Regions from separate parts of the Paenibacillus mobilis genome, predicted to be linked through region 2. Evidence: riboswitches for the same ligand, from Rfam matches in the RefSeq annotation. Region 2 holds a riboswitch; the other holds the start of a gene.
What was found. A riboswitch is a leader RNA that binds a small molecule or an ion and turns the genes downstream of it on or off. The one in region 2 is predicted to bind thiamine pyrophosphate.
Positions count from the first base shown of each region.

Region 1: linked by a shared signal. The riboswitch ahead of AC3ZPD_RS08470 (ABC transporter substrate-binding protein) and the one ahead of thiC (phosphomethylpyrimidine synthase ThiC) in region 2 are both predicted to bind thiamine pyrophosphate.

Region 1 covers NZ_JBZCMS010000003.1:508,510-516,633, forward strand. Annotated here, with positions in the region: gene AC3ZPD_RS08455 (copper resistance protein CopC) at 1-1,354, opposite strand, end outside; gene AC3ZPD_RS08460 (metal-sensitive transcriptional regulator) at 1,758-2,111, shown strand; gene AC3ZPD_RS08465 (copper ion binding protein) at 2,136-2,336, shown strand; TPP riboswitch at 2,496-2,609, shown strand; gene AC3ZPD_RS08470 (ABC transporter substrate-binding protein) at 2,728-3,807, shown strand; gene AC3ZPD_RS08475 (MTH1187 family thiamine-binding protein) at 4,458-4,751, shown strand; gene AC3ZPD_RS08480 (ABC transporter permease) at 4,748-5,524, shown strand; gene AC3ZPD_RS08485 (ABC transporter ATP-binding protein) at 5,577-6,455, shown strand; gene AC3ZPD_RS08490 (TatD family hydrolase) at 6,452-7,267, shown strand; gene AC3ZPD_RS08495 (TetR/AcrR family transcriptional regulator) at 7,479-8,111, shown strand.
Region 2 covers NZ_JBZCMS010000012.1:122,580-130,703, reverse strand. Annotated here, with positions in the region: gene thiC (phosphomethylpyrimidine synthase ThiC) at 214-1,941, opposite strand; TPP riboswitch at 2,046-2,152, opposite strand; gene sdaAA (L-serine ammonia-lyase, iron-sulfur-dependent, subunit alpha) at 2,238-3,104, opposite strand; gene sdaAB (L-serine ammonia-lyase, iron-sulfur-dependent subunit beta) at 3,101-3,910, opposite strand; gene AC3ZPD_RS19490 (amidohydrolase) at 4,031-5,629, opposite strand; gene yhbH (sporulation protein YhbH) at 5,975-7,135, shown strand; gene AC3ZPD_RS19480 (peptide MFS transporter) at 7,461-8,124, shown strand, end outside.

The DNA of each region.
Region 1 (8,124 bases), on a different contig from region 2:
TTTCGGAATGCTGGGACGGTCCGCCTTTTGCGATTCCCGGCGATAGATTGGTGAGAGCGGCGGCCAGAATCAAGGCGGCGATTCCCGCTGCCCATTCGATTTTGACGGCAGTGCCGAGGCGCCGGTCCTTCCGGCCTCTCCGGAAATTCACCAGGGCAAAAGCGAGCATGGCTATGAGAATAGCGGCTTTGGCGATTAAAATCCAACCATAAGTGGTATCAACCAGCGCGTTCAGATCCGGCAGGTAAATGATGCTGCCGTACAAACCGCTAAACAGCAGCACAACGGCGCTGATGGAGCCCGTGTCGGTAAACCGCCGCACCGTTTCAGGATAAAGCCTCCCGCTTGGATCCTGGGCTGCGGCTTTCGGCAGGACAAAAACCATGACCAGCAGGCCACCGACCCAAACTGAAGCAGCCGACAGGTGCAGAAAGTCCGCCGCGCTGGCCGCCAGGCGGGACGGCGCGGTTGCCGGATGGCCGGTCATGGCTTTCATCGCAGCGATGGCCGCCGCGTTGATCAAAGCCAGGAACCCATACATCCGGCGGCGGTTCACGTAGTCACGCGACCAAAGCGCGTAGACCAGAAAGGCCAGCGGGAGCAGCAGCAGGCTCTGCACCCACCAGACCGTGCCGAACGCGCCGTCTTTCAGCGTCTCGCGGAACCATTCGCCGTGCCACAGATTTATCCAGCTTGCGCCGGTCTCCAGCCGGATCTGCAAGGGCAGGCTGAGCAGGATGCCGATGGCGGCGAGGATCGAGCCGGCCAGCAGCAGCAGCCGGAAGCTGCGCATCTCAAACGCCTCGGCGCGGAAAAAGCGGGGGAACAGCCACAGCGGAAACGCCAGGCTGCCCGCGAGCAGCATCAATCCGCCGTACAGGAGCCAGCGGATGGCGATTTGGTCGGCGCCGGGGTTGCCGCCCGCGGACAAATCGCCGGCGGCCAGAGCCGCGGCCGCGCCACCGGCCGCTTCACCGACCGCAAAAGGGATCGTCCCCGAAATCGGATGGCCGTCGCCGGAGATCACTCTCCATCTGGCGATATAAACGCCTTCCGGAAGGTCAGGCTGCAGCTTCACGGATAAACCAGCCGGGTTATCCGTGTCGATGGCGGGTGCGCCGCCGGTCACCTTTTGACCTTTATTGTTAAGAACACTGAGGGTAAAGAAGGTGGGATCAATGGCTTCGTTGAAGACCAAATGGACTTCGGACGGAGCGGTCTTCAAGGTTTCTCCGGAAACCGGCTCAGATTTGACGATATAAGCATGGGCTGAGCCGATCTGCGGGATTAGCAGCTGGATCGCGAAAAAAACAAAAAAGGCGGCTAGTACGCCGGAAACATATTTTTTTAACATACAAAGAACCTACTCTCTCGGAGTCTTATTTGTACAATTTATCATGGAGCGCCTGACAAATCATGACCTTAACGGGCTATGAATATTTAAAATTTTAAAAAGAGCTGTGTCGATCCTGTGAAGGATTGGGAATAAACCTCCGATACCATGAGAAATTGCCTTGAAGTTTTGAATTGTTTAGCTTAGCTATTTGCCAGTATTGACGAGGTTCTTACATAGTAAGCAGGGAATAAGGCTAATTCAGGTCTCGTATGTGCTGGTGTGTGTTCGTGCGTGTTCCTGGAATTTGGAGGAAATAAACTTGTTTTATATAGGGGGTGGGGGTATAATGAATCATGTCAGGATTAATGCATAACGGAAAGCGAAGAATTGAAAAATTAATGATTATAAGGAAGTGAAGTCCGTGGCGGAAACTAGCGGGGGCCATCCGCATGAAGAACAGCATAGCTGCCATAACGGAACGGACAACAAGCCGGCCGAGCGGCGCAGCCATCACTCCGAAGAGATGAAAGGCAAGCTTGTTGCCCGTTTGAACCGGATCGAAGGCCAGATACGCGGCGTTAAGGGCATGATCGAAAAGGACACGTACTGCGATGATGTCCTGAATCAGATTGCGGCGATTCAATCCGCGCTGAACGGCGTCGGCAAGCTGCTGCTGGAAGGCCATATGAAAAGCTGTATCGTGGAACGGATTCAGGAAGGCGAAACCGAAGTTTTGGATGAGCTGATTGTGACGATTAATAAATTGATGAGATAACGACATTTAAGGAGGAATTTTATTATGACAACAGTTACCCTGCAAGTAGAAGGCATGTCCTGCAACCACTGCGTGAAAGCGGTAGAAGGAGCGGTTCAAGAAGCCGGAGCAACGGGAAAAGTGGATCTGGCGGCCAAAAAAGTCGACGTTACTTATGATGAAAGCAAGCTTAACCTCGAAAAAATCAAAGAAGCGATCGAAGATCAGGGTTACGACGTTGTTTAAACTTTGATTTTGTTTTTTTGGAGATAGGCTTTGACAATATTTTGAACGGATAGGACTCCCGCTTTGCGGCCGCTGCCCGGCCACGGCTGGAGTCTTTCCTTTTGCTATGGACAACATTTGCAGAATATGACTATAATACTTGTTGTGAAAACCCGCAATTTCATAGACATGGGGAGCTGGATGAAGGCCGGCTGAGAGTGCGTCCCGCGAAAGACGCTGACCCTTATACCTGATCTGGATAATGCCAGCGTAGGAAGAGCTACTGTCAATTGCATGTTTAATAACATTTGACAATGATGCAGGCGCCCCCGAGACGGGCGCCTTTTTTGGCATTCAGGGCAAGTTAAGTTTCAAAAAGCGGGAAACCAAAAGAAGAGGGAGCGAACAAGAAGTGAAAGCAAAAAAATTAGGAACCCTGCTGTTGTCCGGCATGCTGTTATTGGCGATAGCGGGCTGCGGTTCAAACGGAGCAAATAACGCGGCAGGCAGTCAGGAGCCGGGTGCGAGCAACGCGGCGGGCAACTCCCAAAGCAGCGCCGAAAGTGCAGCGCCATCTACGGATGCAAAGGACCTGAAGGACATCAAAGTGGTGCTCGACTGGACGCCAAACACCAACCATACCGGCTTGTATGTCGCCCAGGAGCTTGGCTACTACAAAGAGGAAGGCCTGAACGTGCAAATCGTGCAGCCGGATGAAGGCGGCGCCGATGCGATGATCGCTTCCGATGCAGTGCCGTTCGGCATCAGTTACCAGGAAAGTATCACCCAGGCACAAACGCAAGGTGTGCCGCTGGTTTCGATTGCGGCGGTGATCCAGCACAACACCTCGGGTTTTGCCGCCCCGGCGGACCGGAACATCAAATCGCCGAAGGATTTCGAAGGCAAACGTTACGGCGGCTGGGGTTCCCCGGTGGAAGAAGCAGTGATGAAATCCATCATGGACCTGCAGAATGCCGATGTAAATAAAGTGAAAATCATCAACATCGGCGACGCCGATTATTTCACGGCCGTGAAACGCGATGTCGATTTTGCTTGGATTTATTACGCCTGGACCGGCATCGAAGCCGAGCTGCGCGGCGAGAAACTGGATATGCTGTATGTGAAGGACTATTCGAAGGATCTGGATTATTACACGCCGGTCATCGCCACCAATGAAAAAGAGATTCAGCAAAACCCGGATCTGGTCAAAGCTTTTATGAAAGCCACTTCCAAAGGGTATGAATATGCCATCGCTCATCCGGACGAAGCGGCCGACATTCTGATCAAAGCTGTACCGGACCTTGATCCGAAGCTGGTCAAAGCCAGCCAGGAATGGCTGAGCCCGCGCTATCAGGACGACGCCGCCAAATGGGGCGAGCAAAAGGAGTCCGTCTGGGCCGGCTACGCCAACTGGATGTACGAGCGCAAGCTGCTCGACAAACCGCTGGATGCCTCCAAAGCATTCACGAACGACTTCCTGCCTGAATCTTAATTGAGGATGAGGCGCTTACTTAGACCGGGTCTAGTAGTCGACTAACCGATGCCAGTGACAAGGACCGTTCAGGAACAGGAGTTTAACTAGGTTAAGGTTTAATCGGATTAACAGAGCTTTGAAAAGCGTCGGAAGAAGAAGGTAAGAAGAAGGTAAGAAGAGAGTAAGAAGAGAGTAAGTAGCAAGAGTAAGGAACAAAGGAATAAAAGAACAAAGGGAAATCGAACTTAAAAGTAGAATTTAAGCAGTTCGTAAGCAGCACGTGTTAAAGATTAAAACAGGATCGAATTCAAACGATCCTGTTCCCTAATTACTAATCTCACAAAAAAGGGACAAATGAAGCCTATAACAGCACGGCGGGAACTTAGGAGATGCCCATGACAAAATAATGAGGCCAGTCAAACGTAACTGGCGGAGAGCCGAATGATTCCGAAGAAGCGTAAGCGCCCGCCTTTGTTTTTGAAATTTAACCAATTCAAATTTAATAATAAAAATTCAAAAACAACAGCGGTCGTAGGAACATTCGGATCGCAGCCCAGCGGAAGGACGTAACTCATTATTTTCCACTAGCTATCTCAAAAGTTCCGCATCGCTCCAAACCCTTCATTTGTCCATTTTTCCCACTCCCATCTGAAAGCGAGGAATCCCTCATGCCCAACGCACTTGTAAGCATTCAAATCATTCCGAAAACTCCGAATGGGGAAAGCGTCATCCCTTATGTGGACCGCGCCATTGAAGTCATTCAAAAATCCGGCGTTAAACATCAGGTGAATGCGCTGGATACAACGATGGAAGGCGAACTGACCGAGCTACTGGACATCGTGCGCCAAATGAACGAAGCGGTCCATGAATTCGGCAGCGACAGCATCATTTCCCAGATCAAAATCCTGTACGGGCCGGCCGGCGTCAGCATGGATAAACTAACGGAGAAATACCGTCCATGACCTCGGTCCGGGCCGTTTGGAAAAGCGTGTGGCCGCCCCTTGTGGCGGTCCTCTTGTTTTTACTGGCGTGGGAGGTTGCGGTCGACGTCTTTCATGTGGAAAAATGGATCCTTCCCAGCCCGTCCGATATCGGCCATGAGGCGGCAAACGGCGCTTCGGGCTTGTGGGAGCACACCAAAGCCACGCTGGCCCTGACGCTGGAAGGGTTTGCGGTCGGTTCAATCGTCGGGCTGCTGGTGGCCGTGCTGCTGCACCGGATTCCTTTTGTCAAATCGGCGCTTTACCCGCTGCTGATCCTCAGCCAGAACGTGCCGACGATTGCGCTAGGTCCGCTGCTGATGATCTGGTTCGGGTTCGGCGTGCTGCCGAAGCTGATCCTGATTACGCTGGTCTGTTTTTTCCCGGTCGCCGTTGCGGCTATGGACGGGCTTGCCCGAACCGATCATGTGATGCGCAATTACATGGAGATGGCCGGAGCGACTAAAGGGCAAATTTTTCGAAAGCTGGAGTTTCCTTATGCGATTCCGTCTATGCTGTCGGGCCTTAAAATTTCGGCTACCTACAGCGTGATGGGAGCGATTATCTCCGAATGGCTCGGCGCGGAGAAGGGCATCGGCTACTATATGAAAATGCAGAAGTCCACGTTTCGGACGGACCGCGTGTTTGTGGCGATAATAATCATTGTCGCAATCAGCTTGGCGATGTTTGTAGCCGTTGCTATCGTGGAAAGGTTGCTGTCGAGGTACAGCCCGCCGCGCCGGAAAGGGCGCTGAAGAACAAATCAGGGTGAGGAAGTCTGTAAGTCAAGGGAAGGAGGAGACCAGGATGGCAGACGAAGAACAAGAAGGGAAAGCCGCCGCGGACAAATCGGGCGGAGCCGGCAGGACTGCCGTAACGACAGATACGTCCGGCCGCCAGACCGTGCTGGAGGTGAGGGGTTTAAGCAAAACCTATCAGGAAGGCAAGACGGCGGTGCAGGTACTGGACGGCATTGATCTGACGGTGGCCGAAGGCGAGTTTGTATCCATCGTTGGGCCTTCCGGCAGCGGAAAAAGCACGCTCTTCCACCTCATCGGCGGATTAACGCAGCCGGACGCTGGCCGGATTTCCCTGCGCGGCCGGGACATTACGGGCGAACGCGGGCACATCGCGTACGTTCCGCAGCAGCCCGCGTTATTTCCCTGGCGCACCACCCAGGACAATGTCGCGCTGGGGATGGAGGTCGCGGGCACGCCGCTGCGTGAAGCGCGGACGCAGACGCGGGAATGGCTGGCCAAAGCCGGGCTTGCCGGCTATGAAGAGGCCTACCCGCACATGTTGTCCGGCGGCATGCAGCAGCGCGCGGCATTTCTGCGGGGCCTGCTCAGCCCGCAGGAGCTGATGGCGCTGGACGAACCGTTCAGCGCGCTCGACGCTATGACGCGCAGCGACATGCAGCATTGGCTGCTGGAGCTGTGGGAGAAAAACCGCCGTTCGGTGCTGTTTATCACCCACAGCATTGAGGAGGCGCTGCTGCTATCGGACCGGATTGTCTTGCTGTCCGGCAGGCCGGCCCGGGTACTGCATGAATTGACGGTCCCGTTCCCTCGTCCCCGCTTGCCGGAGATCGCGGAGGAACCTGAATTCCTGCGCCTCCGCCGCGAGATGACGGATCTGATGCGAAGAGAGCAGCGGAAGATGCAGGAAGGAAGGTCGGACAGATGAAGACCAACGGGAATCATAGGCAGCGGCTTCCAATGATCGACGCGCATATTCATTTGGAGCAGTACAACGACGGAGAGATCGACTCCATGCTGGCGGACGCGGAGCAGGACGCCCTTCAGGGACTCGTCGCCGTGTCCATGAATCTGGAATCGTGCCAGCGTACCGAGCAGCTGGCGGTCCGGTATCCGGCGCTGGTGAAGCCGGCCTACGGGTACCATCCCGAGCAGCCGGTTCCGGAGGCGGCCGAGCTGGACCGGCTGCTCGCGTGGATCCGCCAGCACGCCGATTCCATGACGGCTGTCGGCGAAATCGGCCTGCCGTATTATTTGCGCCGCGAGAAGGAGCGGGCGGGAGAACGGTTTGATCTCCAGCCTTATGTTGAGGTGCTGGAGCGTTTTCTGGCTTTGGCCGCGGAGCTGGACAAACCGGTGGTTCTGCATGCCGTTTATGAGGATGCAGATCTGGTCTGCGGCCTGCTGGACCAATACGGCGTCCAGCAGGCGCATTTTCACTGGTTCAAAGGGGCCGATTCGACCGTCCGGCGTATGGCGGAACGAGGGTACTACGTTTCTTTCACTCCGGATCTCCTTTATGAGGAGGAAATCCGCCGCTTGGCGCTGCTTTATCCGCCGGAGCAGATCATGGCCGAAACGGACGGCCCCTGGCCTTTTGAGGGGCCGTTTGAAGGGCAGCCGACACATCCCCGCATGGTTCACGACGTAGCCAAAGCTTTGGCGGGGCTGCGCGGCTGGAGTTATGAGGAGACGGCACTGCGATTGGAGGCTAATACCAGACGTTTTTATCGGATTTAGGGATAGGAAGGCCTGAATATAGAATAGGAATGCGACAAATGCTAACCGGAGCAGACAAGTCACTTGTCTGGCTCCGGTTTTTTTATGGGCTCTTTCCTTATGATACGGCTATCAAAACGGTTGTCCAAACCTAGGGTTGACAATACCACACAAATCCGATAGGATTTAATAAACAATCGACTGACTAGTCAATCAGGTGGGGGGCAGAGCATTGAGCGGAGATAAAGAGGCTCAAATCAGCAGTGAACGCAGGGAACATATTCTGCAGATCGCGCTGCGGAGATTCGCCAAAGATGGTTATCATGCGACCAAAATATCCGATATTGTGGCCGAAGCGGGTGTCGCACAAGGCACTTTCTACTGGTACTTCAAAAGCAAAGAAGCGATTGCTCTGGAGATTGTGAAAGAGGGACGCAGGCAGCTGCTGGAGGTCATCGGCCAAGGGTACCGCCGCGAGGCAGGAACAGTGCAGGATATGGTGCATGCCTCGGAGGCTCTGCTGGACAGGCTGTTTCAATTCGCCGAATCCAACCGGTATTTGATGGAGCTGTTTTTCGGAGGCGGAGGAACGATTGAAACGATCCGCACCGCGATCGGGGAGACCCGCGCTGCGATGGAGCACGCTTTTCTGCAGAACATCCGGAGGGCGATCGAGCTTGGCATGCTTCCGGCTACGATTGATGCCGAATTCCGGGCAGCGCTGATCATGAGTTTGATTGAAGGCGTCATTGCGCGCTGGTTGTTTGGGTTTGCGCCGACGGACAGCGGAATCGCCACAAAGTCAGCCCGTCAGCTTGCAGCCGAAACGGCGAGATTTGAATTTTTTGGCTTGCTTGGCGTTTAGCCGAATAAGCAGC
Region 2 (8,124 bases):
AAACAGCTTGTGTTCAATTGGCCGGAATAAGAATATACCACAGATCAAAATCATTTAGCAAGTGTTTTCTGATCTGAAATTTATGTTCTGCAATCTTCGCTTCCGTTATTCCCTTCACATCAAAAATCAGAACCACCCTTCCATGGATGGTTCTGAACAAAGGTTTGAATTCTTTAAATTCTTTGAGTTCTCTCCTTGTCCCTTAATACACTTCTATTTATAGATTACGCTTCCCCCATCTTTAAACTCTGCCGCTTTATCCCGCATCCCGGCTTCGGCAGCGGAATCGCGGAGGTCGTGCGAAATCCGCATGCTGCAGAACTTTGGACCACACATCGAACAAAAATGCGCCGTCTTCGCTCCTTCCGCCGGAAGAGTCTCATCATGATATTCGAGCGCGCGTTCCGGATCGAGCGAGAGATGGAACTGATCGCGCCAGCGGAATTCAAAACGCGCTTTGGAAAGGGCGTTGTCCCGATCCTGCGCGCCGGGATGTCCTTTAGCCAAGTCAGCGGCATGCGCTGCGATTTTATAGGCAATAACCCCTTCGCGCACATCCTTTTTATTCGGCAGCCCCAAATGCTCCTTCGGCGTCACGTAACAAAGCATCGCCGTTCCGAACCAGCCGATCATCGCCGCGCCAATCGCGGAGGTAATATGGTCGTAACCCGGAGCAATATCCGTAGTCAGCGGGCCAAGCGTATAAAAAGGGGCTTCTTGGCATATCTCCAGCTGCTTGTCCATATTTTCTTTGATTTTGTGCATGGGTACATGCCCTGGACCTTCTATCATCACCTGAACATCATGTTTCCATGCTATCTCCGTAAGCTCACCCAACGTCTCCAGTTCGGCGAACTGGGCTTCGTCATTGGCGTCGGCAATGGAACCGGGCCGCAGTCCGTCTCCTAAAGAGAAAGCCACATCATACGTCTTCATAATCTCGCAAATATCTTCAAAATGAGTATAAAGGAAATTTTCCTGATGGTGCGCCAGGCACCAGGCTGCCATAATGGAGCCTCCCCGGGAGACAATCCCCGTCATCCTCCCCACTGTCAGCGGAACATAACGAAGCAGCACGCCCGCATGAATCGTAAAATAATCCACCCCTTGCTCCGCCTGCTCAATCAGCGTGTCCCGATAAATCTCCCAGGTCAAATCCTCCGCTTTCCCATTCACCTTCTCCAAAGCTTGATAAATAGGTACCGTCCCGATCGGCACCGGCGAATTCCGGATAATCCATTCCCTCGTACTGTGGATATTCCGGCCCGTTGAAAGATCCATGATCGTATCAGCTCCCCAGCGGGTGGCCCACCTCATCTTTTCCACCTCTTCCTCTATCGAAGAAGACACAGCGGAATTGCCGATGTTGGCATTAATCTTAACCAGGAAATTGCGGCCGATGATCATCGGTTCACTTTCCGGATGATTAATGTTGGATGGCAGGATCGCCCGCCCTGCGGCTATCTCTTCCCTGACAAATTCGGGAGCCACATTCTCGCGGATAGCCACGTATTCCATCTCCGGCGTAACAACGCCTCTTCGTGCATAATGCAGCTGGCTGACGTTTCTGCCCGGTTTAGCTCTAAGCGGACGATGCTGCATACCCGGAAAAATCTCCCCCGTCCCATGCCCGTCATCTTCAGGCTTCACGGCTCTCCCCGTGTACGCTTCGGTATCCCCGCGCTCCTCGATCCAGGAAAAGCGGTGGCGGGACAACCCCTTGCGGATATCGGCCAGCGTTTCGCTGTCGGTATACACGCCGCTCGTATCATAAACTCTCATCGGCTCATTTTCTTGAATCCCCGCGGCACCGGAAGTAGGGCTTAAGCCAATCTCCCGCATGGGAACGCGGATATCCGGGCGTGAGCCCTCCACATACACTTTACGGCTACCCGGAAAAGCCGACAAATTAACCTCATTCTTTTTTCCATTTTCAGACATGATATTCCCCTCCTATTTGGATGTAAGCAAATAAGAGAACGCATAAAAAAGCCGCCCCACCTGGAGCGGCTTTATCTACGGGCAGCCAATACGGCTATAGCAAAAAAAGTCCGGCTCCACTTTCCTACGCTGGTATGATCCAGATCAGGTTCAAGGGTCCGGAAATTCAATTTTTCCGTCTCAGCCCATTCAGGCTCCCCTAGTGGATATCTTATTTAGCTTGTAGATATATTACCTCAAATTCTATTATTTGTAAATTTTAATTTCAGTAGCTCTTATATTCAGATTTACATCTCTTATAATTCCTGCATGATTTTTCGCCCTGTCGGCGTTTGAGCCAAGCCGCCTTTGGCCGTCTCCCGGTGTTTCTCCGGCATGGAGGAGCCTACCTCCATCATGACTTGAATCACTTCGTCGGATGGAATGACGCTGCGGACACCGGCGAGGGCCATATCTGCAGCTGCAAGCGCCGTTACCGCCCCAAATCCGTTTCGGACGATGCAGGGCACTTCCACCAGGCCGGCCACGGGATCGCAGATGAGGCCGAGCGTATTTTTCAAAGCAAGACCAACGGCATGAACCGCTTGAGCGGGCGTTCCGCCCCTGAGCTCAACCAAGGCCCCCGCCGCCATGCCGATGGCGGAACCGATCTCGGCCTGGCAGCCGCCTTCAGCGCCGGAGATAAACGAATTGTTCGCAATCACGTAGCCGATGGCGCCGGCGGCAAACAATCCGTAGACCATGTGCTCATCGGTCCAGCCGAATCTTTTTTGACTGCTGACAAAAACGCCGGGAATGACCCCGCAGGAGCCCGCGGTTGGAGTAGCCACGATCCGCCCCATAGACGCATTAACCTCGGAAACGGCCAGCGCATACGCCATGACCTCTCCAGCCGCTCCGCCAAGGTTCATTTCAGACTGATTCCCGTAGCCGATTACCCGCTGCGCATCCATTCCCGTTAATCCGCTAGGCGAGGTCGTATCTTCATTTAAACCTTTATGCACGGCTTCTTTCATCACTTCGTAATATTGGGCCATGGTCGAAAACTCGGCTTCAGGCGTACGCCCCGATTCCTGGCTTTGCTCCTCCAGCATCAATTGGCCGATGGTCAGGTTTTTTGCTTCGCACAACGCGGCCAGCTCGTTTAATGTTGTAAAATTCATTTTTTCTCCTCCTCAGATGCTTCCCGTTCCTGGTTGGACTGGGATTGACGCGAAAAACCGGCCTCGGTAGGCAAACCCGCCAAAGGTGAATCCGCGGACTCGTTTGAAAGCTCTTCCTCTGTTAGTAGGGTGCCCTGCGACAGATCGATAATGCCGATGGAAATCAACGCGTCCATTTTGCCGATTTGCGCCACGGCTTCCTCTTTAATTTCCCCGTCAATTTCAACCACTGTCATGGCGTTGCCGCTTCTATTTTTACGATCCACGGACATATGGGCGATATTGGTCCCTTTCAGACTTAACGTTTGCGTGATGTAAGCCAGCACGCCGGGATGGTCCAAATGCTGAATGACAAGCGTCGGGTAAATGCCCGTCATTTTAATATTGAAGCCGTTGATCTCAATGATTTCAATGTTCCCGCCGCCGATGGAAATTCCGGTCAAGGTCAGTTCATGGCTGCCGTCCCGGTCGGATAAAATCAATTTCGCCGTATTGGGATGCCGCACAACGCCGCGGCCTTCCTCGAAGGAAACCTCCAAACGCGACAGCCTGGCGTATTCAAGCGCCATCGGGATCCGGGGGTCATCGGTGTCATAATCCAGAAGGCCGCCTACGATCGCCCGATCCGTCCCGTGCCCTTGATAAGTGGCCGCAAATGATCCGTAAAAAACGATCACCGCTTTCTCCGGAAGTTTTCCGTACAAATGCCGGGCTGATCGTCCAATTCTGGCGGCTCCAGCCGTATGTGAACTTGACGGGCCTACCATAACGGGCCCAATAATCGAAAAAACATCTTTAAACCGCATAACCTGAAGCCTCCGCGAAATACTGCCCGCTGGTCGTATACATTTGCTCCGCAACGGACAATAAGCCTTTTTCTTAAAATATGCCGGGAACACCCCGGCCGTCCCCTTTATTATAGCTTTTTACCGGTTAGCTGAATAGGCAATTTGTCCATTGACGATGGACATTTTTACCTGTGCCTTCAGCAGGGCTTCCGGATCCCCGGCAATGTTCCGATCGATGACGGTGAAGTCGGCGTATTTTCCGACCTCGATGCTGCCCCGCTGTTTCTGTTCGGCAACGGCTGCGGCGCTTCCCATCGTAAACAGATGCAGGGCCTGCGCCGTCGTCAAACATTCATGCGGCAGGTAACCTTCACCCCGCTGTCCCGGTCTGCGTCTCGTAACCGCAGCGTGCATGCCGAGGAAAGGATCCAGCGGCTCGATCGGCGCATCGCTGCCTCCGGCGCAAACAACGCCGGCTTCCATCAATGTTTTCCAGGCGTACAGGACGTCCTGGCGATCCGGGCCAACCCGCTCGAGCACCCACGGAAAATCGCTGGCGACAAACCGCGGCTGAATGTCCGCAATCAGCGGCAGCTTGCTCATCCGTTCCAGCAGGGAACGGTTCAGCACCTGGGCATGGATGAAGCGGTCAGGCAGGCCGGAGGCGCTGCCGAGCGGAAGTTTTTCCATCGCTCCCAAGGTCAGATCCGCCGCTCCGTCGCCAATCGCATGAACCGCTATCGGATAACCCAGACGGCGGGCCATAGCCACAAGCTCATGAAGCTGCTCGGCGGTTTGAATCGCCATCCCTTTCGTATCCGGCGCATCGCTGTAAGGCTGCTGCAGGAGAGCGGTTCGGCCGCCGATGGCGCCATCCGCAAAAATTTTCATCGCGCCGATCCTCAGCCATTCATCCCCGCTGCCCGCTTTGACGCCCAAAGCAGCCGTTTCTTCCATATAAACATGGAACATTAGCTGATGGGAGCGGAAGGCCAACCCTTCCTCCCGCAGCTCGCGGTGAATGCGCAGCATCGTCTCCACGCTGCCAAAAAAGCGCAAATCCTCCGTATGCGCACCCGTCAAACCAAGTCTGAGCGCATCCAGGCTGGCGCGGCGGATGGCTGCCTTTTTCGTCTCATAATCCGGTTCGGGCTGCACCTTCTCAAAGGGATAACAAGCCTCCTCGTAAATCCAGCCGTTAAAACTTCCGTCTACATGGCGGCCAAACGCCCCCGAAGCCGGATCCAGCGTCCCTTCACCAATTCCCGCGCGGCGAAAAGCCTGCGAATTGCCCAAAAAGGCATGGAAGCAAGTACGTGTCAAAAATACCGGGTGGCGGTCCGTCACTTCATCCAGCTCCTGCCGGGTGGGCGCCTCCGCCGGAGTGAACTCATTTTCATTCCAGTTGAGGCCCGTGATCCATTCCCCTTCCGGCGTCACGGCTGCCCGTTCCCGGATCAGGTTCAGCATTTCGGCTTTGGACGTTACGCCGGTAAAATCCAGCATGCTCAGCTTCATGCCATACATCCCCAGGTGCATGTGGGAGTCGACAAGACCGGGCAGCACATAAGCTCGTTCCCAATCCACCACCTTATAATTCTTGCCGGACAGCTGCAGCTCCAGCTCGGAAGCTTGTCCGATCGCTTTGATGATCCCGTTTTCCACATATACAGCATCCGCCTGGCCCGCTCCGGCCGCGAATGGAAAAATGCCGTTCTTAAATAAATTAGCCGTCATCCTATACCGTCTCCTTATATCATCGCTAAACCCATGGATATCCAATCGACTGAAATCAATTCCCCTAAAGAAACCTCAATTGATTATAACTCTCGTCCGGCCAAACAGAAAGGTGGTGCTTTCGCGCGTTAAAACCGGCCACGAAACAAACGGCGGAAAACGTTCATTCGGCTTTTTTATCAGGGAGATCAAGAGAGATTTCGCGGTTATATTAAGGAAGAAATTTTTAAGCGGAGCGGTTTATGGGGCGAACTCCCTCACATATCAGGCACTCTCGCGAATATACTTTATTTACAATCGTTTTATTGTCATAGGCTGTTGACTTCAACCGGGGAGGTGTCGCAAGTGTCGTCTTCATCGCATCAATTTGTGGTTTCCCGCGAGGATTGGTCTTTGCACCGGAAAGGATATCAGGATCAGCAGCGCCATCAGCAAAAAATCAAGGAAGCGATCAAAGAAAACCTTTCCGATCTAGTGTCCGAAGAAAACATTATCATGTCCGACGGCAAGCAGATCGTCAAAATTCCGCTGCGCAACCTGGAGGAATACCGGTTTGTCCATAATTTCAACAAGCAAAAACATGTCGGCCAGGGGGACGGCAGCTCCGAGGTCGGGGATGTGCTGGCCAGGGAACGTCCGGGAAAAGCGGGCAAGCCCGGCAAAGGCGGCGAAGCCGGCGACCAGCCGGGCGACGACGTCGTGGAAGCCGAGGTCAATATCGAGGATTTGGAAGAGATTTTATTCAGCGAGCTTGAGCTGCCCCATCTAAAGGAGAAAGACAAACAAGAGGTCGAAACCGAAGCGATCCGTTTCAACGACATCCGCAAAAAAGGCATCATGTCCAACATCGACAAGAAACGGACGATCCTCGAAAACCTGCGCCGCAACTCCAGGCAGGGCCAGCCGGGCATTCACGGCATTTCGCCGGACGATCTGCGCTACAAGACCTGGGAGGAAATCGTGGTGCCCCGGTCCAACGCGGTGATTATCGCCATGATGGACACCTCGGGGTCGATGGGTTCTTTCGAAAAATACTGCGCCCGCAGCTTTTTCTTCTGGATGACGCGTTTTTTGCGGAAGCAGTACGAAAAGGTGGAGATCGTTTTTATTGCCCACCATACGGAAGCCAAGGAAGTTACGGAGGAGGATTTCTTCAACCGCGGCGAAAGCGGCGGCACGATCTGCTCCTCCGCTTACCTGAAAGCGCTGGAGATCATCGACAGCCGTTTTCCGACATCGAGCTACAACATTTATCCGTTCCATTTCTCGGACGGCGACAACCTGACGTCCGACAACGAACGGTGCGTGAAGCTGATCGACGAGCTGCTCAAGCGGAGCAACATGTTCGGCTATGGCGAGGTGAACCAGTACAACCGCAGCAGCACGCTGATGTCGGCTTACCGGAACATCAAAAAGCCGGAGTTTATGCATTACATCATCAAAGAGCGCGGCGAGGTTTATAAGGCGCTTAAGCATTTTTTTCAGAAGCAGGAAGTCGGGGTTTAAATACGAAAGCAAAACCGGGAATAAACATTTTTAAAAGATTAAGATTGGCGATAAAAGAACCTCAGCCTCCATAGCGATGTGGATGTTGGGGTCTTTTCTCTTTATAAACCCGCTGCGAGAATTATGGAATGCTCTGTTAATTCCTTTTGTAGATGGGTATAAATAACGGAGGGCAGTTGCTCGGAGCCCTTACAGGACTTGTCCTACGTAAATATATACACACTGGCTAAATCCGTTCCCAGGATGTATAATTTTGATTTTACTGCCTTTTATTTTCTTACGGGCAGAACATCAAGTGAAAGCAAATGCAGCAGGAGGTTATTTCATGGCAGATATCACAAAACAGGAGATTGCGGACAGCGTCCCGCAGAAGGGTTTCTTCGGACACCCTAAAGGGTTGTTTACCCTCTTCTTTACAGAGTTCTGGGAACGGTTCTCTTATTATGGAATGAGAGCTATTCTTCTATACTATATGTATGACACCATATCCAATGGCGGTCTCGGTATAGACGAAACCACCGCTCTGTCTATTATGTCAATCTATGGTTCACTGGTATACATGTCGGGCATTATCGGCGGTTGGCTTGCGGACCGGATCTTCGGGACCTCCAGGGCGGTCTTTTTCGGGGGCGTGCTGATTATGTTCGGCCATATCGTGCTTGCGATTCCAGGCAGCACGGCGATGTTCTTCACGTCCATGGTGCTGATCGTGCTGGGTACCGGTTTGCTTAAGCCGAATGTATCGAGCGTTGTCGGAGAAATTTATGCTCCGCAGGATGAGCGCCGCGATGCCGGATTCAGTATTTTTTACATGGGGATTAACTTGGGGGGCTTCCTTTCCCCGCTGATTGTAGGTACGCTCGGCAATTATAACTATCACCTCGGTTTCGGAGTGGCAGCTGTAGGGATGTTCCTTGGACTTGTCGTATTTATGTTAACCAGGAAAAACAACCTGGCTTTGGCAGGTACCGTTGTGGCAAACCCGCTGG